DNA from 2 places in the Micromonospora sp. WMMD558 genome. Region 2 is predicted to be linked to the other one. Evidence: predicted binding sites of a transcription regulator. Region 2 holds the regulator's gene; the other holds the start of a gene.
What was found. Region 2 encodes HrcA, which represses chaperone genes, less so after heat shock. Its sites were predicted from a motif close to GGTTNGCACNCTCNNNNNGAGNGTGCNAACC; they were not measured.

Region 1: a site for HrcA is predicted at 2,826-2,856, ahead of ACN26Y_RS04280 (FmdB family zinc ribbon protein). Genes of this name have one in related genera too.

The regions. Positions count from the first base shown of each region.
Region 1 covers NZ_CP186061.1:895,573-903,632, forward strand. Annotated here, with positions in the region: gene ACN26Y_RS04270 (GGDEF domain-containing protein) at 1-2,048, opposite strand, end outside; gene ACN26Y_RS04275 (5-formyltetrahydrofolate cyclo-ligase) at 2,134-2,763, shown strand; gene ACN26Y_RS04280 (FmdB family zinc ribbon protein) at 2,882-3,226, shown strand; gene ACN26Y_RS04285 (hypothetical protein) at 3,293-3,469, opposite strand; gene ACN26Y_RS04290 (hypothetical protein) at 3,740-4,072, shown strand; gene ACN26Y_RS04295 (DUF2231 domain-containing protein) at 4,168-4,650, opposite strand; gene ACN26Y_RS04300 (Fur family transcriptional regulator) at 4,848-5,276, shown strand; gene ACN26Y_RS04305 (oxygenase MpaB family protein) at 5,321-6,184, shown strand; gene ACN26Y_RS04310 (RecB family exonuclease) at 6,370-7,278, opposite strand; gene ACN26Y_RS04315 (MarC family protein) at 7,310-7,924, opposite strand; gene ACN26Y_RS04320 (PHP domain-containing protein) at 7,965-8,060, opposite strand, start outside.
Region 2 covers NZ_CP186061.1:2,905,541-2,913,600, reverse strand. Annotated here, with positions in the region: gene ACN26Y_RS14185 (serine hydrolase domain-containing protein) at 1-213, opposite strand, end outside; gene ACN26Y_RS14180 (histidine triad nucleotide-binding protein) at 237-599, opposite strand; gene ACN26Y_RS14175 (SDR family NAD(P)-dependent oxidoreductase) at 769-1,530, shown strand; gene ACN26Y_RS14170 (16S rRNA (uracil(1498)-N(3))-methyltransferase) at 1,754-2,488, opposite strand; gene dnaJ (molecular chaperone DnaJ) at 2,533-3,678, opposite strand; gene hrcA (heat-inducible transcriptional repressor HrcA) at 3,748-4,770, opposite strand; gene ACN26Y_RS14155 (DUF4870 domain-containing protein) at 4,994-5,596, shown strand; gene hemW (radical SAM family heme chaperone HemW) at 5,714-6,937, opposite strand; gene ACN26Y_RS14145 (enoyl-CoA hydratase family protein) at 6,957-7,739, shown strand; gene ACN26Y_RS14140 (hypothetical protein) at 7,924-8,060, shown strand, end outside.

The DNA.
Region 1 (8,060 bases), 2.0 Mb from region 2:
GGTACCGGGATCTCCCGGACCGGCGGGGCGGCGCGGGCCACGGCGGCGACCCGCCACGTGTCCCGCCCGCCGGCCTTCGCCGCGTACAGCGCCTCGTCGGCGGCGTCGAGCACCTGCTGGCCGGTGCTGCCGTGGTCCGGGTAGACGGCGACGCCGATGGAGACGGTCACCGGCACCAGGATCGGCGTGTCCGACCCGTCCACGGTGATCGGCGTACCCCGGATCGCGGTGCCGAGCCGCTCCGCCACGATGGTGGCGCCGCGGGCGTCGGTCTCCGGCAGCAGCACGACGAACTCCTCACCGCCCTGCCGGAAGGCGAGGTCCACCTCGCGGATCTCGTCGCGTACCCGGCGGGCGAACTCGGCGAGCACCGTGTCCCCGGCGGTGTGCCCGTAGGTGTCGTTGACGTGTTTGAACAGGTCCAGGTCGAGGGCGAGGACGCTGAGCATCCGGCCGAACCGGCTGGCCCGCTCCACCTCCCGGCGGATCGACTCCCGCAGGTAGCGGTAGTTCCACAGGCCGGTGAGCGGGTCGGTCAGCGACAGCCGCTGGGCCTCCTCGTGCACCCGCACGTTGTCCACCGCCACGGCCGCGTGGCCGGCGAAGGTGCGCAGCGTGACCAGGTCGTCGTCGTCGAACTCGTCGCCGCCGAGCCGGTCGTAGAGGGCCAGCACACCGAGCGCGGTCGCGGGCCCGTCCACGGCGGACCGGGCGGCCGCGCCGTCGGGACGCGCGACCCCGCCCTCCCCGGGGGCCGCGAACGGCACCGCGATGTACGTGCGGCAACGCGGCTCGCCCGGCGGTACGGCGGACGGCTCCACCCGGCCGCGTCGCGGCTCCCCGGTCACCGCGACCGCACCCACCACACCGCCGCCCAGCGGCACCCGCACCGGCCCGGGCGGGTCGTCGGGGCCGGCCAACCCCTCCGTGGCCTGCGCGACCAGCGACCCGCCCGCGTCCACCAGCAGTACCGCCCCGGCCCGGGCCCCGGTGGCGGCGATCGCGCTGTGCAGGATCACCCGCAGGATGCGTTGCAGGTCGTGGGTGCTGGCCAGGGTGTCGCCCAGCACGGCCAGGTGCCCGCGCAGCTGGTCCCGGCTGCTGGTCAGGGCGGCCACGTACGTGCCCGTCTCCCGGGTCATCCGGTTGAACGCCCCGGCCAGCCGCCCGAGTTCGTCGCGGCTGCGCACCGGCACCCGCGCGGTCAGATCGCCCCGGGCGACCCGGTCGACCGCGCCCGCCAACTCCACCAGCGGCCGGGTCGTGACCCGGGCCAGCCGCCACGCGGCGGCCACCGCCAGCAGGGCGGCGAGCAGCACGGCGGTGACCAGGGCGGCGTACAGGCCGGGCGGCTGGTCGCTGGGGACGGACAGCACCAGCGGTAGCGGCTGCCCCTCGGACGGGCCGACGCGGCGCACGTACCGGCCGTCGGCGGTGCCGACGACCCGTTCGCCGTCCAGCCCGCCGGCGGCGGCGAGCACCGCGTCGCGTACCCCGGCCGACTCGGTGGTGTGGCGGAGCCGGACCGGCGACTCGGGCCCGTCCAGCAACGTGACCGCCACCCCGGTGACCGCCGCGAGCCGCGCCACGAACGCCGGGTCGACCGGCTGCGCGGCGGTGACCGTGCCCAGCGGCGCCCCGGCCGCGTCCCGCAGGTCCACCCGGGCGGCGAGGGCCCGTGGCGGCCCGGCCGCCGGGACGCCGGCCGAGCAGTCCCGCCAGGGGGTCGGCGGGGCACCCGGGGTGGCGTGGACGACACCGCCCGCGACGTCGGCGACCAGCACGGCGGCGGCCAGCCCGCGGCTGACCACCTGACCGGCCGCGGCGGCGCGGTCCTCGGTGAGGGCCACCGCGTCGGCGGCGGCGCGGAGCTGCTGACAGAGGGCGTCCACCGACGTGCGTACGGCGGCGGCGGCCACGGCGAGCCGCTCGGTGGACCGGCTGCGGTCGACCGCCGCCACGGCCGACCCCACGAAGAACGCCCCGACCAGGACCGGGCCGAGCACCACCGTCAGGAAGGCTGCGGTCAGGCGCCCGCGCAGTGTCACTCGGTCCCCCCGGAACTTCGCCGGCCGATGCTTGCGATGCTGACACAGAGCCACCACATGACCAGCGTTGCGTCAGGAGTGTTGCGTGCCGGATTTTTCTGATGGAGCGGAAGTGACCCCTGATGCGAAGCGCGAGGCGCGGGCCGCGCTGCTCACCCGCCGCCGGACGCTGACCGATCCGGAGCTGATCGCCGCCGCCGGGCGCGTCCAGGCCGAGCTGGTGGCCCTGGTACGCCGGCTGCGCCCGCGCCGGATGACCGCGTACGTGCCGGTGGCCTCCGAGCCGGGTGGCCCGGACCTGCCGGCGGTGCTGCAGGCGGCGCTGCCGACGGGCGCCGAACTGCTGCTGCCGGTGCTACGCGACGACCTCGACCTGGACTGGGCGCCGTGGGCCGGGCCGGACGCGCTGGTGGCCGCCGGGCGGGGGATGCGGGAGCCGACCTGGCCCCGGCTGGGCGTGACCGCCGTGGCCGAGGCCGAGCTGGTGGTGGTGCCGGCGCTGGCGGTGGACCGGCGGGGCGTGCGGCTGGGCCGGGGCGGCGGCTCGTACGACCGCGCTCTCGCCCGCGTCCCGTCGACCGCGTTGACCGTGGTGCCACTGCACGACGGCGAACTGGTCGACGAGTTGCCCGCCGAGGCGCACGACCGCCCGGTCCGCGCGGTGGTCACCCCGGTCGGCGGCCTGCGTACGCTGGACGCCGCCCCGCCGGCGTGACCGGGCGCGGGCGGGTGTCGCGCCCCACACTTCCGCTGGACGAATCCGGGGCGATGACGCACCATTGGCACTCGAAGACGTCGAGTGCCAACCGGCCGCGCCAGAACCGGAGGAGAACGTGCCCACGTACCAGTACGCCTGCACCGCGTGCGGTCACCAGCTCGAGGCGGTGCAGTCCTTCTCTGACGAGCCGTTGACCGAGTGCCCGACGTGCGAGGGTCGGCTGCGGAAGCTGTTCAACTCCGTCGGCATCGTGTTCAAGGGCTCGGGCTTCTACCGCACCGACTCCCGCTCGTCCGGCTCCGACCCGGGCAGCGGCACCTCCGCCAGCAAGCCCGCCGCGGGCAGCGACTCGGGCTCGTCGTCCAGCTCGTCCACGTCCACGTCGACGTCCTCGTCGTCGAACGGCTCCTCCGGCAGCACCACCAAGGCCCCGGCCGCGAGCAGCGCCAGCTCCTCCTGAGATGTAAGGAAGGGCCCCCTGTTAACGCCTCGCGTTGTACAGGGGGCCCTTCTTAACGCCTGACGGTCAGTCCCAGTGCGGCGGGCGCTGCTCCAGCAGCCAGTCGTCGTTGCCGCCGGAGCGCTCGCCCCAGCCGCGGTCCGTGTCGTCGGTGGTCTGCTCGGGCAGCATCACGAAGTCGTCGTCGCTCAGGTCGACGAGCCGGTCGTCGTCGCCGCGCGTCGCGGGGTCCTCGGTGCTCACGAGCGGCAAGACTAGCGCAGCGGGGTGTCCCCGCCGGTGCGCCGACCCGGAGGCCGGGCCCGTGCACGATCCGGAGGCGGGGGCCCGTGCGCCCAGACCCAAAGGCCAGGCCCCCGTGCGCCGACCCGGAGGCCGGGCCCCGTGCACGATCCGGAGGGCGACGGCGCGCGGCGGTGCGCCGGCCGGGCCGTACGGCGTCCGTGTGCCGATCCGGGGGCGACCGCGCGCGCCGGGCGTCGGACGGCCGGTGCGTTGGTAGCGTCGGACGGCGTGACGACCCCCGGCAGCTCCCCGGACGACTACTGGCGGCGGCCCGGCCCGGGCGCCGACGGTCCGCCCCCGGACCAGACCGGCCCGGCACCGCAGCAGCCGGCACCGGCCGGCGGGTACGCCGGTCCCCCGCCCACCACCCCGCCCCCGAGCGGCTGGCGGCCGCCCCTGCACGTGCAGCCACCACCGCCCCGGCGGCTGCCCCCGCAGGACATGGCCGAGCTCGACCTCGCCGAGCAGCGGGCGCAGCGACTCACCTGGGCGGTGGGTGCCGTGGCCGGGGTGCTGCTCCTGGTGCTGATGTGCCTGCTCTGCTCGCGGCTGGTCCTCTGACGCCACGTCGGCGTGCCGGGTCCGCGGGCGGAGCCGTGTCAGCGCGTGCCAGGTCCGGGCGGAGCCGTGTCAGCGCGTGCCGGGTGCGAGGGGCGTCAGAGCGTGTTGCCCCAGACGGCCTCGGCGCCGCTGTGCCCGGTGAGGTAGACGTACACGAGGCTCGCGCCGGCCAGCACGACCACCACCACCGACAGCGCCGGCGTCACCCAGAACGGTAGTTTCGGGACGCGCGGGTGGCCGCTGGTCACCACGAGCAGCACGACGGCGGCGATGGCCAGCGGCAGCACGTACCGGAACGTGAGGTCGCCGTACCGGGAGTGCTCGAAGATCTGGTCGACGATCGGCCCCTGGAGCCCGCGGGCCACGAACACGTCGGTCAACTCCTCGCCGGATTGCACCGCCACCCACGCGGTGATCGGCGCCGCCACCGCCAGCAGCACGATCGCCCAGTCGATGCGGGACCGGAACCGGGGCAGCGCCACGTACGCGATCGACAGCAGCGCGAGCAGGGGTACGAACACGACCACCGCGTGCACCACCAGCGCATGCGCCGGTAGACCCAGGATCTCCTTGAACATCGGCACCTCCGGCAGGGAGCGATCGCGGGACGCCAGCCTACGGTGCACCGGTCCGCCCGCCCAGGACTCTCACCGGGGCTACACGCGCGCCTCGTCCGACCGGTTCACAGTGTTTCCGGAAACTTCCCGGCTGTGGTCGGGGCCACCCGGCTCCGGGCTCGGTTGTCGACTCACCTGCCGCGTGCTGTCATTGGCACATGTCCGCTGGTGAGGAGCTGCTCCGGTCGAAGGGCCTTCGGGTCACCCGGCCGCGCCTCGCCGTCCTCGACGTGCTCGCCGCCGGCGGCCACCTGGAGGTGGACGAGATCACCCGGCGGGTCCGGGAGCGCCTCGACTCCGTCTCCACCCAGGCGGTGTACGACGTGCTGGGTGCGCTGTCCCGGGCCGGGCTGTCCCGCCGGATCGAGCCCGCCGGCAGCCCCGCCCGCTACGAGGCGCGCGTCGGCGACAACCACCACCACGTGGTCTGCCGGGGCTGCGGCGAGATCGCCGACGTCGACTGCACCGTCGGCAGCGCCCCCTGCCTCGACCCGCACACCGCCCACGGCTTCGAGGTGGACGAGGCGGAAGTGACCTTCTGGGGTCTCTGCCCCTCCTGCCAGGCCCGGCGCTCCGCGGACGAGTGACCGCACGCCCGGCCGGGCGCTCCCGGTCGTGGCACTCTTGATCCGTGGACTCCGACGACGTAGGCCTCTTCGGCCCGGGTTCGGTCACCTGGAAGGTGCACGAGGAGCCGGTCCTGATCGTCGCCGGCCTGCGCTCGCTCTACCTGCAGGCCCTGCACCCGAGGGCGATGGCCGGGGTGGCGCAGAACAGCAACTACCGCTCGGACGCCTGGGGCCGCCTGGTCCGCACCGCCACCTACGTGGGGACCACGATCTACGGCACGACCGCCGAGGCGGAGGAGGCCGGGCGGCGGCTGCGCCGACTGCACGACCGGATGCGCGCCACCGACCCGCTGACCGGTGAGGAGTTCCGGATCGACGACCCCGACCTGCTGCGGTGGGTGCACGTCACCGAGGTGGAGTCGTTCCTCGACACCGCACGCCGGGCCGGGGTGCCGTTGAGCGCCGGGGAGATCGACGGGTACTACACCGAGCAGCGGCGGGCGGCCGCCCTGGTGGGGCTTGCCCCGGAGACCGTTCCGGGGACGGCGGCCGAGGTGGCCGCGTATTACCGCACGGTCCGGCCCGAGCTGCGGATGACCCGCGAGGCGGCCGAGACCGCCTTGTTCCTCACCGCCCCGCCGCTGCCGTGGAAGCTCAGCCTGCCGGCCCGGCTCGGGCTCACCCTGGGGCCGCCCCGCTGGGCGTACCTCGGCATCGCCGGGACGGCGCTCGCGCTGTTGCCGGCCTGGGCCCGGCGGATGTACGGCGGGCTGGGCCTGCCGACCACCGCGCTCTCCGCCGACCTGACCGTACGCGCGCTGCGGCTGGCGTTGGCGGCGGTGCCCCGCCGGTGGCGGGAGGGGCCGATGCCGCAGGCCGCCAGGGAGCGGGCCGCCCGGCTGGCCGGCGCACCGCTGCCGGGCTGATCCGCTGCCCGGTCCGGGGCGGCCTGGGCCGGCCGGACGGGGTCGCGAGCACGGGGACGGCCGGCTCGGCACGTCCCCGACTCGGGATGCGGCAGACCGCGGGCTTCCCGAAGCCGGGACACCGCACTTCGCCGTGACCCGCGACAGGCCCCGCCGTTGACGGCGCCCCGACCCGCGGCGGGGCGTCAGGACTGGCCGACGCCGCTCTCGACGGCGGCCCAGGGGTCCTTGCCCGGCGTCTCCGCCCCGACCGGGCAGGTGCGTCGGTAGTCGCACCAGCCGCAGCGCGGCCCCGGCGTGGTGGGGAAGGCCTCGTCCGGGTCGCCGCCGTCGGCCACCGCACGCTCGGCGGCCATGATGTCCCGGGCGGTCTCCTCGGCGCGGCCGACCTGCCGGGCGAGCGACTCCGTGGTGTGCTCGTGCGCGGCGACCGTGCCGGTCGGCAGGTGGTGCAGCTCCACCCGGTGGCAGGGGCGGCGGAAGGTCCGCTCGGCCGCGTACGCGTAGAGCGCCAGCGCCTGCGAGCCGCGCGCGTCGTCGGCGTCCAGCCCGGCGCGGCCGGTCTTGTAGTCCACGATGACCAGCTCCGGGCCGGCCGGCCCCGGGCGGGAGTCGATGCGGTCGGCGCGGCCGTTGAACGCCAGCACGCCGGTCTTCACGGCGACCACCCGTTCCACACCGATCGGGTCGGTGTCGGGGTCGAGCGTCGCCACGTACGCCTCGAGCCAGCCCAGCGCCCGTCGGTAGGCGGCCCGTTCCTGCTCGTCGTCCCGGTAGCCGTCGCGGACCCAGGTGCCCTTGAGCAGCGTGGCCAGCACCTCCGGGTGGCGGCGCTCGGCGGGCAGCGCGTACCAGTTCTTCAGTGCGGTGTGGACACTGGCGCCGAGCGAGTTGTGCGCCCAGGGTGGCCCCTTCGGCGGGGCCGGCCGGTCCACGTAGGAGTAGCGGTAGCGCCGGGGACAGTCGGCGTACGCCCCGAGCTTGCTGGGCGTGCAGACGAACAGCCGCTCGGGCATGCCCTCGAAGCCGAGCTGCTCGGGCTCGGCGCCCCGGGGGCGCGGCGGGGAGGTGGAAGGTCGGCCGGGTCGTCGCACACCGCGATCCTGCCACCCCGCCCCGACAGGATCAGGCCATGGTCGTGTACTGGCTGACGAACGCGGCCACCGCGTCGGCGATGAGCTGCACCGCGATCGCGGCCAGCAGCAGGCCGGCGATGCGGGTCAGCACCTCGATGCCGCCGGGGCGCAGGATCTTGACAATTCCGCCGGAGAAGCGCAGCACCACCCAGACCGCGAGCATCACCGCGACGATGGCGGCCGCGATGGCGGTGTGGTCGGCCGTGCCCTCGGCCTGCTGGACGAAGAGCATCGTGGCCACGATCGCGCCGGGGCCGGCGAGGAGCGGGGTGCCCAGCGGCACCAGGGCGATGTTGGAGGTGACCTGCTGGCTGGGGTCGTCCGCCTTGCCGGTCAGCAGCTCCAGGGCGACGAGCACGAGCAGCAGGCCGCCGGCGGCCTGGAGCGCGGGCAGGTCCACGTGCAGGTAGTCGAGCAGGGTCTGTCCGGCCACCGCGAAGATCACGATCACGCCGAGCGCCAGCGCCACGGCCTGCCAGGCCGCCCGGTTCCGGTCCCGGGCCGGCAGCGGCCCGGTCAGCGCGAGGAAGATGGGCATCATGCCCGGCGGGTCGACGATCACCAGCAGGGTCACGAAGACCTCGCCGAAGAGCTTGAGATCCACCCGACCAACCTAGCCGCGCCGTCCGGAGCGGAAACGCGGATCAGCCGGAAGCGACCGCCGTCACTCCGGCGGCGGCGATCCGCTCGTACGCCTCGACGTCGGTGGTGAACGCGCCCAGCCGGACCGTCTTGTGGCT
Region 2 (8,060 bases):
GTCCAGGTCGAGCAGGCCGTCGTCGCGGCACTGCATCGTCAGGACGGCGGTGAAGGTCTTGGTCACCGAGCCGATCCGGAAGCGGGTCTCCGGGTCCAGCGCGGTGTCGTTCCCGGTCCCCCCGACCGCGCACGTCCACAGCGGACGGTCGGCGCGGTGCAGGGCCGCCGAGACCGCCGGTATCCGGGCCCGCGCCTGGATCTGCCGCACCATGCGGTCCAGGCGGTCCGTCGGCGTCACGCGAGGTTCCGCGCCAGCATCGGCCCGAGCGGGGCGCCGCCGAGCAGGTGCGCGTGCACGTGGAAGACCTCCTGGCCGCCGTACGCCCCGGTGTTGAACATCAGCCGGAAGCCGTCACCGAGCAGCCCCTCGTCCTCGGCGACGGCGGTGGCCGTGGCGAGCACCTCGCCGGCGAGCCCCGGGTCGCCCTGGGCGAGGGTGGCCACGTCCGCGTAGTGCTCCTTGGGGACCACCAGCACGTGCACCGGCGCCTTCGGGCCGATGTCGCGGAAGGCGAGCGTGGTGGGCGTCTCCCGGACGACGGTGGCCGGGATCTCGCCGGCGACGATGCGGCAGAACAGGCAGTCAGGTGTGCTCACCGGGGCAGTCTAAGGAAGGGCACGGGTGGAACGCCGCCCGTAGCGGGCGAACAACCCCGGGCGCACCAGGCCGCACCGCCGGTCACCGGGGGCCGGCCGCGCCGGGGCTGGTGGCGGCGGGCCGGGTCCGGCGTCAACAGCGCCGCGGCGCTACGGCAGGATGGCCGCCGTGACATCACGGGCGGTGCTGGTGACGGGAGCCTCGCGGGGCATCGGGCGGGCGGTGGCGCGGGCGTTCGCGGCCGGCGGGGACCGGGTGGCGATCCACCACCGGGACTCGGCGGACCTGGCGGAGGCGCTCCGCGTCGACCTGCCCGGCGCGGGCCACGTGGTGGTCCGCGCCGACCTGGCCGACCCGGACGCCGTCCGGGTGATGGTGGACGAGGCCGCGGAACGCCTCGGCGGACTCGACGTACTGGTCAACAACGCCGGTGTGTTCGGGCCGGCGGACCCGCCCCACCCGGTGTTCGAGACCACCTACGAGCAGTGGCGGCAGCGCTGGCGGGCGGTGGTCGAGACCAACCTGTTCGGCGCGGCCAACGCGTGCTGGTGCGCCGCCCAGCACATGCGGGAGCGGGGCGGTCGGATCGTCAACGTCTCCTCCCGGGGCGCCTTCCGCGGCGAGCCGGGCAATCCCGCGTACGGGGCGAGCAAGGCGGGCCTGAACGCGCTCGGTCAGTCCCTCGCGGTGGCTCTCGCCCCGTACGGCATCGGGGTGGCGACCGTCGCGCCCGGCTTCGTCGAGACCGACATGACCAACGAACACCTCAAGTCGCCGCGCGGCGACGCGGTCCGGGCGCAGTCCCCGTTCAACCGGGTGGCCCGGCCGGAGGAGATCGCCGCCGCGGTCCACTGGCTGGCGTCCCCGGAGGCGGAGTGGGCCTCCGGCACCATCGTCGACCTCAACGGCGCCTCCTACCTGCGCAGCTGAGCCCGGTGACGTCGGCGTCGACGTTCTTCGCCTGGGGACTCGGCCCGGGCGCGCCTACGGCCGGCCACCACAGGTCGCTGTGGCCCCTTTGCTCTGCTTCAACGGACGCAGCGGAATCGCCGCGAAACCTGTGCGCCGGTTGAAGCAGAGCAAAGGGAACGCGGCGGAGGGTGGGGCCGGGCCGTCCGGCCCGGTGGCGGGCGGGGATCCGGTCGCCGGTGGCCTACCAGCGGTCGAGGCGGGCGGACAGCACCGCCAGGGCCGCCACCCCGGCCGTCGAGGTGCGCAGCACCGACGGGCCCAGCCGCACCGGCCGGGCACCGGCCTCCGCGAAGGCGTCCAGCTCGCGGTCGGCGATGCCCCCCTCCGGCCCGACCACCAGCACGATCTCACCGGTCGCCGGCAACGCGACCGTCGTCAGCCGCTCCTCGGCTCCCTCATGGAGGACGAACGCGGCGGCGGCACCGCCGAGCCGGCGGCCCACCTGCGTCGTCGACTCGTCCGGCGATCCGGCCACCACCGGCAGCCAGGGCCGGCGGGCCTGCTTGGCCGCCTCCCGGGCGGTCGTCACCCACTTCTCCCGGGCCCGTACGCCCCGGTCACCGCGCCAGAGGACGATCGAGCGTTCGGCCGCCCAGGGCACGATCTCGTCCACGCCGACCTCGGTCATCGCCTGCACGGCCAGCTCGCCCCGGTCCCCCTTGGCGATGCCCTGCACCACGACCAGGCGGGGGACCGGCGCGTCCGCGTACCCCCGGGAGGTGATCTCGAGGTCGAGCGTGTCCTTGCCGACGGCGCCGACCACCGCGGCGGCCGTGCTGCCCCGCCCGTCGGCGAGCAGCAGTCGCTCGCCGGGCCGGAGCCGCTGCACGGTGGCGGCGTGGCGCCCCTCGGGGCCGTCCAGGGTCATCCGGTCGGCGGTGGGCAGCGAGTCGACCAGGAACAGCGGCGCGGACACGATCACCAGGCTAGCGGCCCGGCCGGTCGCCGGGCCGCGGACGGTCAGGCGTGGCCGTTGAAGGCGTCCCGCATCCGGGAGAAGAAGCCACCCTGCTTGGTCAGCTCGGCGACCTCCTCGCCCCGGGTGCGGGCGAACTCGCGCAGCATCTTCTCCTGCTCGGCGTCGAGCTTGGTCGGGGTCCGCACGTCGAGGTGGACGTAGAGGTCACCGCGACCGGTGCCGCGCAGGTGCGGTACGCCGCGGGCGCGTAGCCGCAGCGTGCTGCCCGGCTGGGTGCCGGGCTTGACGTCCACCGGCTCCTCGCTGTCGAGTGTCTTGATGGTCAGCCGGGTGCCCAGGGCGGCCGCCGTCATCGGGACGGTGACCCGGCAGTGCAGGTCGTCGCCCTTGCGGGAGAAGACGTCGTGGGGACGCTCGTGGATCTCCACGTAGAGGTCGCCGGCCGTGCCGCCGCCCGGGCCGACCTCGCCCTGCTGCGCCAGCCGGATCCGCATGCCGTCCTCGACGCCCGCCGGGATCTTGACGGTGAGCGAGCGGCGGGTGCGCACCCGGCCGTCACCGGCGCAGGTCGGGCAGGGGTGCGGGATCGTGGTGCCGTAGCCCTGGCAGACGGTGCAGGGCCGGGCGGAGACCACCTGGCCGAGGAAGGTGCGCTGCACCGACTGCACCTCGCCGCGGCCGCCGCACGCCTCGCAGGTGGCCAGGTGGGTGCCGGCGGCGGTGCCGGCGCCGGCGCAGGTGGTGCACAGCACGGCGGTGTCGACCGTGATCGGGGCCTCGACGCCGAACGCCGTCTCGTGCAGGTCCAGCTCGAGGCGCAGGATCGCGTCAGCCCCGGGCCGGGTACGCGGGCGCGGGCCGCGGGCACCACCGGCGGCGCCCCCGAAGAACGCGTCCATGATGTCCTGGAAGCCGACGAACGGGCCGGTGCCGCCGGGGCCACCCGGACCGCCGGCACCCCCGCCACCGGGTGCGAGCGGGTCACCGCCGAGGTCGACGATCTGCCGCTTCCGGTCGTCGGAGAGGACCTCGTACGCGGCGTTGATGTCCTTGAACTTCTCCTGCGCCTCCGGATCCGGATTGACGTCCGGGTGGTACTGACGCGCCAGCTTGCGGTACGCGCGCTTGATCTCGTCGTCGGAGGCGTCCCGGCTCACACCGAGGATGCCGTAGTAGTCCCTGGCCACTGCGTTCCGTGTCCTCATGTTCGTCTCGCGTTGCGCCGGCCGCCGGCCGGAGCGGCCGGACGGTACTGCCTAGTTCTGGGCCAGCAGGTCGCCCACGTAGCGTGCCACGGCCCGCACCGTGGCGATGGTGCCGGGGTAGTCCATCCGGGTCGGCCCCAACACGCCGAGGCCGCCGACGATGGTGGCCCCCGGGCCGTAGCCGGTGCTCACCACCGACGTCGAGCGGAGATTGTCGATCTCGTTCTCGTCGCCGATGCGGACCCGCATCGTGCTCGGCTCGACCTCCCCGATGAGCTTGAGGAGCACGACCTCCTCCTCCAGCGCTTCCAGGATGGGGCGCAGCGACCCCTGGAAGTCGAGCAGGCCGCCCCGGGTGAGGTTGGCGGTGCCGGCCAGCGCGATGCGCTCCTCGTGCCGCTCGACCAGCGTCTCCAGCAGCACGGTGGAGAGCGTGGCCATGGCCGGGCGCAGCTCGGCCGAGGCCTCGTCGACCAGCGCCTGCACCAGCGGCGGCGTCTCGGACAGCCGGGTGCCGACCAGCTTCTCGTTGACAAGCCGGCGCAGGTCGGTGACGTCGTCGGCGGGGATCGGCCCCGGCATCTCGACGAGGCGCTGCTCGACCCGCCCGGTGTCGGCGATCATGACGAGCATCAGCCGGGTGGTGGAGATGGGCACCAGCTCCAGGTGGCGCACGGAGGAGCGGGCCAGGCTCGGGTACTGCACGACGGCGACCTGCCGGGTCAGCTGCGCCAGCAGCCGTACCGTGCGGTGCACCACGTCGTCCAGGTCGACCGCGCCGAGCAGGAAGCGCTCGATGGCCCGGCGCTCGGCGGGGCTGAGCGGCTTGACCCGGGACAGCCGGTCCACGAAGAGCCGGTAGCCGCGGTCGGTGGGCACGCGGCCGGCGCTGGTGTGCGGCTGCCGGATGTAGCCCTCCTCCTCGAGGACGGCCATGTCGTTGCGGACGGTCGCCGGGGAGACCCCGAGCTGGTGACGCTCGACCAGCGCCTTGCTGCCGACCGGCTCCTGCGTGGCGACGTAGTCCTCGACGATCGCGCGCAGTACCGCGAGCTTGCGGTCGTCGAGACCCATGTGCCCACCTCCTGTCGCGCGTCGGCCGCCGGCTGCCCGGCGCCATCCTGGCACTCGACTGTAGCGAGTGCCAGTCTACGTCGGCACCGCCCGCGCCGCGATGATCAACGGCCGGCGGATGACGCGTCCCGGACGGCGGCGGATTCGCCAGGGCCGTTCATCCGGACATCGGGGACGGTTCTGCTCTGGTGCCCCGTTGTGCGCTCCCCCTACCGTGATCCTCATGACTGAACCACCTCGCCCTCCCGGAGCGGGAGAGCCGGACCCGACCGTCCCCGGCTCCGACGAGCCGACCACACCACTGTCCGGGGCACCGGGCCCGGGCGGCTATCCCCCGCCCGGCGGCTATCCGCCGCCCACCGGTGACGTTCCGCCGTCGGGCGGCTACCCTCCGCCCGGCGGTTATCCCCCACCCGGCGGCTACCCACCGCCTGGCCCGGGCTACCCGACCGGCGGCGCCTACGGCGCCCCCGCCGGCTACGCGAACAACGAGGACAAGACCTGGGCGTTGATCGCGCACTTCGGCGGCGCGCTCGGGATGCTCGTCGGTGGCGGTGTCTTCGGCTGGGTGGCCCCGCTGGTCGCCCTGATGGCCCGCGGTAACCAGTCGCCGACCGTACGGGCCCACGCGCTCGCCGCGCTGAACTTCCAGATCATCTGGTCGGTGATCGCGCTGGTGGGCTGGATCTTCACCTGCATCATCGTCGGCTTCTTCGTCGGCGTGGCCGCGACGATCATCGGCATCGTCTTCGGCGCGATCGCCGGGGTCAAGGCCAACGAGGGCACGCTGTACCGCTACCCGATGTCGGCGAGCTTCATCAAGTGAGCACCGACCGGCCGCTCCCCCCGGCCGGTCGGCGCCACCCGGGGCCGACGTGCCCGGCCCCGGCCGGTCGGCGCCACTCGGGGCCGACGTGCCCGGCCCCGAGCCGGTCCGTGCCGGTCAGGGAAGCAGGTCGCGCACGACGGCGTCGGCCAGCAGCCGGCCGCGCAGGGTGAGCACGGCCCGGCCGGCGGCGTGGTCGGCGTCGGCCAGCAGGCCGGCCGCCCGCGCGCGCTCGGCGCCGGCGCGGCCGGCCGGGTCCAGCACGTCCAGCGGCAGGCCGGAGGCGAGCCGCAGGCGCAGCATGACGTCCTCCATGTGCGCCTCGTCGCGGGTCAGCACCTCCCGCGCCAGGCCGGGTGACTCCCCCGCGGCGAGGCGCTTCGCGTACGCCGTGGGGTGCTTGACGTTCCACCAGCGCACGCCGCCGACGTGGCTGTGCGCCCCCGGGCCGAGGCCCCACCAGTCCCCGCCGGTCCAGTACAGCAGGTTGTGCCGGCACCGGGCGGCCGGCGTCCGCGCCCAGTTGGACACCTCGTACCAGGAGAAACCGGCGGCGTCGAGGGCGGCCTCCGCGGCCAGGTAGCGGTCCGCGGCGACGTCGTCGGAGGGGTACGCCAGCTCGCCGCGCCGCATCCGGGCGGCGAGCCGGGTGCCCTCCTCGACGATCAGGGCGTACGCGCTGACGTGGTCCACGCCGGCGGCGACCACCTGGTCGAGCGTGGCGGCGAAGTCCTCCGCGCCCTCCCCCGGCGTGCCGTAGATCAGGTCCAGGTTGACGTGCTCGAACCCGGCGTCGCGGGCCTCCCGCGCGGCGGCTACGGCCCGGCCGGCGCTGTGCCGCCGGTCCAGGATCGCCAGCACCCCGGGCGAGGCGGACTGCATGCCCAGCGAGATGCGGGTGTAGCCGGCCGCCCGCAGGGCCGCCAACGACTCCGGCGTGACCGACTCGGGGTTGGCCTCGGTGGTGACCTCGGCGTCGACGGCCAGCCCGAACGTGCGGTCGACGCCGTCGAGGATCCGGGCCAGGTCGTCGGCGGGGAGCAGGGTCGGCGTACCGCCGCCGACGAAGACCGTGTCGACCCGGGGCGGCGGGTTGTCGCGCAGCACCCGGGCCGCGAGGGCCAGCTCGGCCAGCACGGTGTCCGCGTACTCCTCGCGGCCGGCGCCGCCGCCGAGCTCCGTGGCCGTGTACGTGTTGAAGTCGCAGTAGCCGCAGCGGCTGGCGCAGAAGGGGACGTGCACGTACACGCCGAAACCGCGCGCGCCGACCGAGGTCAGGGCGGTGGTGGGCAGCGAACCGTCGGCGGGGACGGTCTCACCTTCTGGAAGGACGCCGGGCATGGCCACTAGTCTGCCCGGCATGACCTCTCCAGACGCGCTCGTGCGGGTCGCCACGGCCCGCGGGGTGACCACCCTCACCCTGGACAGCCCGCACAACCGCAACGCGCTCTCCACGTCGCTGATGACCCAGCTGCTCGACGGCCTCGCCGCCGCGGTGGCGGACGACGCCGTCCGCGTGGTCGTGCTGGACCACACCGGGCCGGTCTTCTGCGCCGGCGCCGACCTGAAGGAGACCGCCGCCGCGTACGCCAGCGGGACGGTGCCGGCCGGGATGCTGGGTGACGTGCTCGCGGCGGTCTGGGAGTGCCCGAAGCCGGTGGTGGCGCGGGTCGCCGGGCCCGCCCGCGCCGGCGGCCTGGGGTTGATCGCGGCGGCCGACCTGGCGGTGTGCGCGCAGGAGGCGACGTTCGCGTTCACCGAGGTCCGGATCGGGGTGATCCCGGCGGTGATCTCCGCGACCGTGCTGCCCCGGCTGCACCCGCGCGCCGCGGCCGAGCTGTACCTCACCGGGGACACCTTCGACGGGCGGCGGGCCGCCGAGATCGGCCTGGTGACGGCCGCCGTGCCGGCGGCGGAGCTGGACGACGCGGTGGCGGGCTACTGCGACTCGCTGGTCCGGGGCGCGCCGGGCGCCCTGGCCGGGGCCAAGGCGCTGCTGCGCCGCCCGGCCGCCGCGGACCTGCGCGCCGAGATCGCCGACCTGGCCGCGCTGTCGACCGGCTACTTCCTGTCCGACGAGGGGCGGGAGGGTGTGCTGGCGTTCCGGGAGAAGCGGCCGGCGAGCTGGGTACCGGTCGAGTAGCTGGTTTCCGCGCGCGGTGACGCGGGAAGGCCCCGTCCGCCCCTCGCCCGGCTGACCTGCGGTTTCCGCGCCCGCCACGGCGGCACGACCGTCGCGGCCACGCCCGGCGGAGCCGTCCGGAACCGGTCGGACGACCCGAGGGGCGCGACGGGGGACGTACGCTTGTCGAACTGTCAGACTGGGGGTGCAGGTGCGAACTCGGGCAGTCGTCGCGGGTGGTGTGGTCCTCGTTCTCGTCGCCGTGGTCGGGCTGTTCATCGTCCTCCGGCAGTTCGGCGACCGGCTCAGGCTGCCGCTCTCCGCGCGGACGTGCACGGTGCA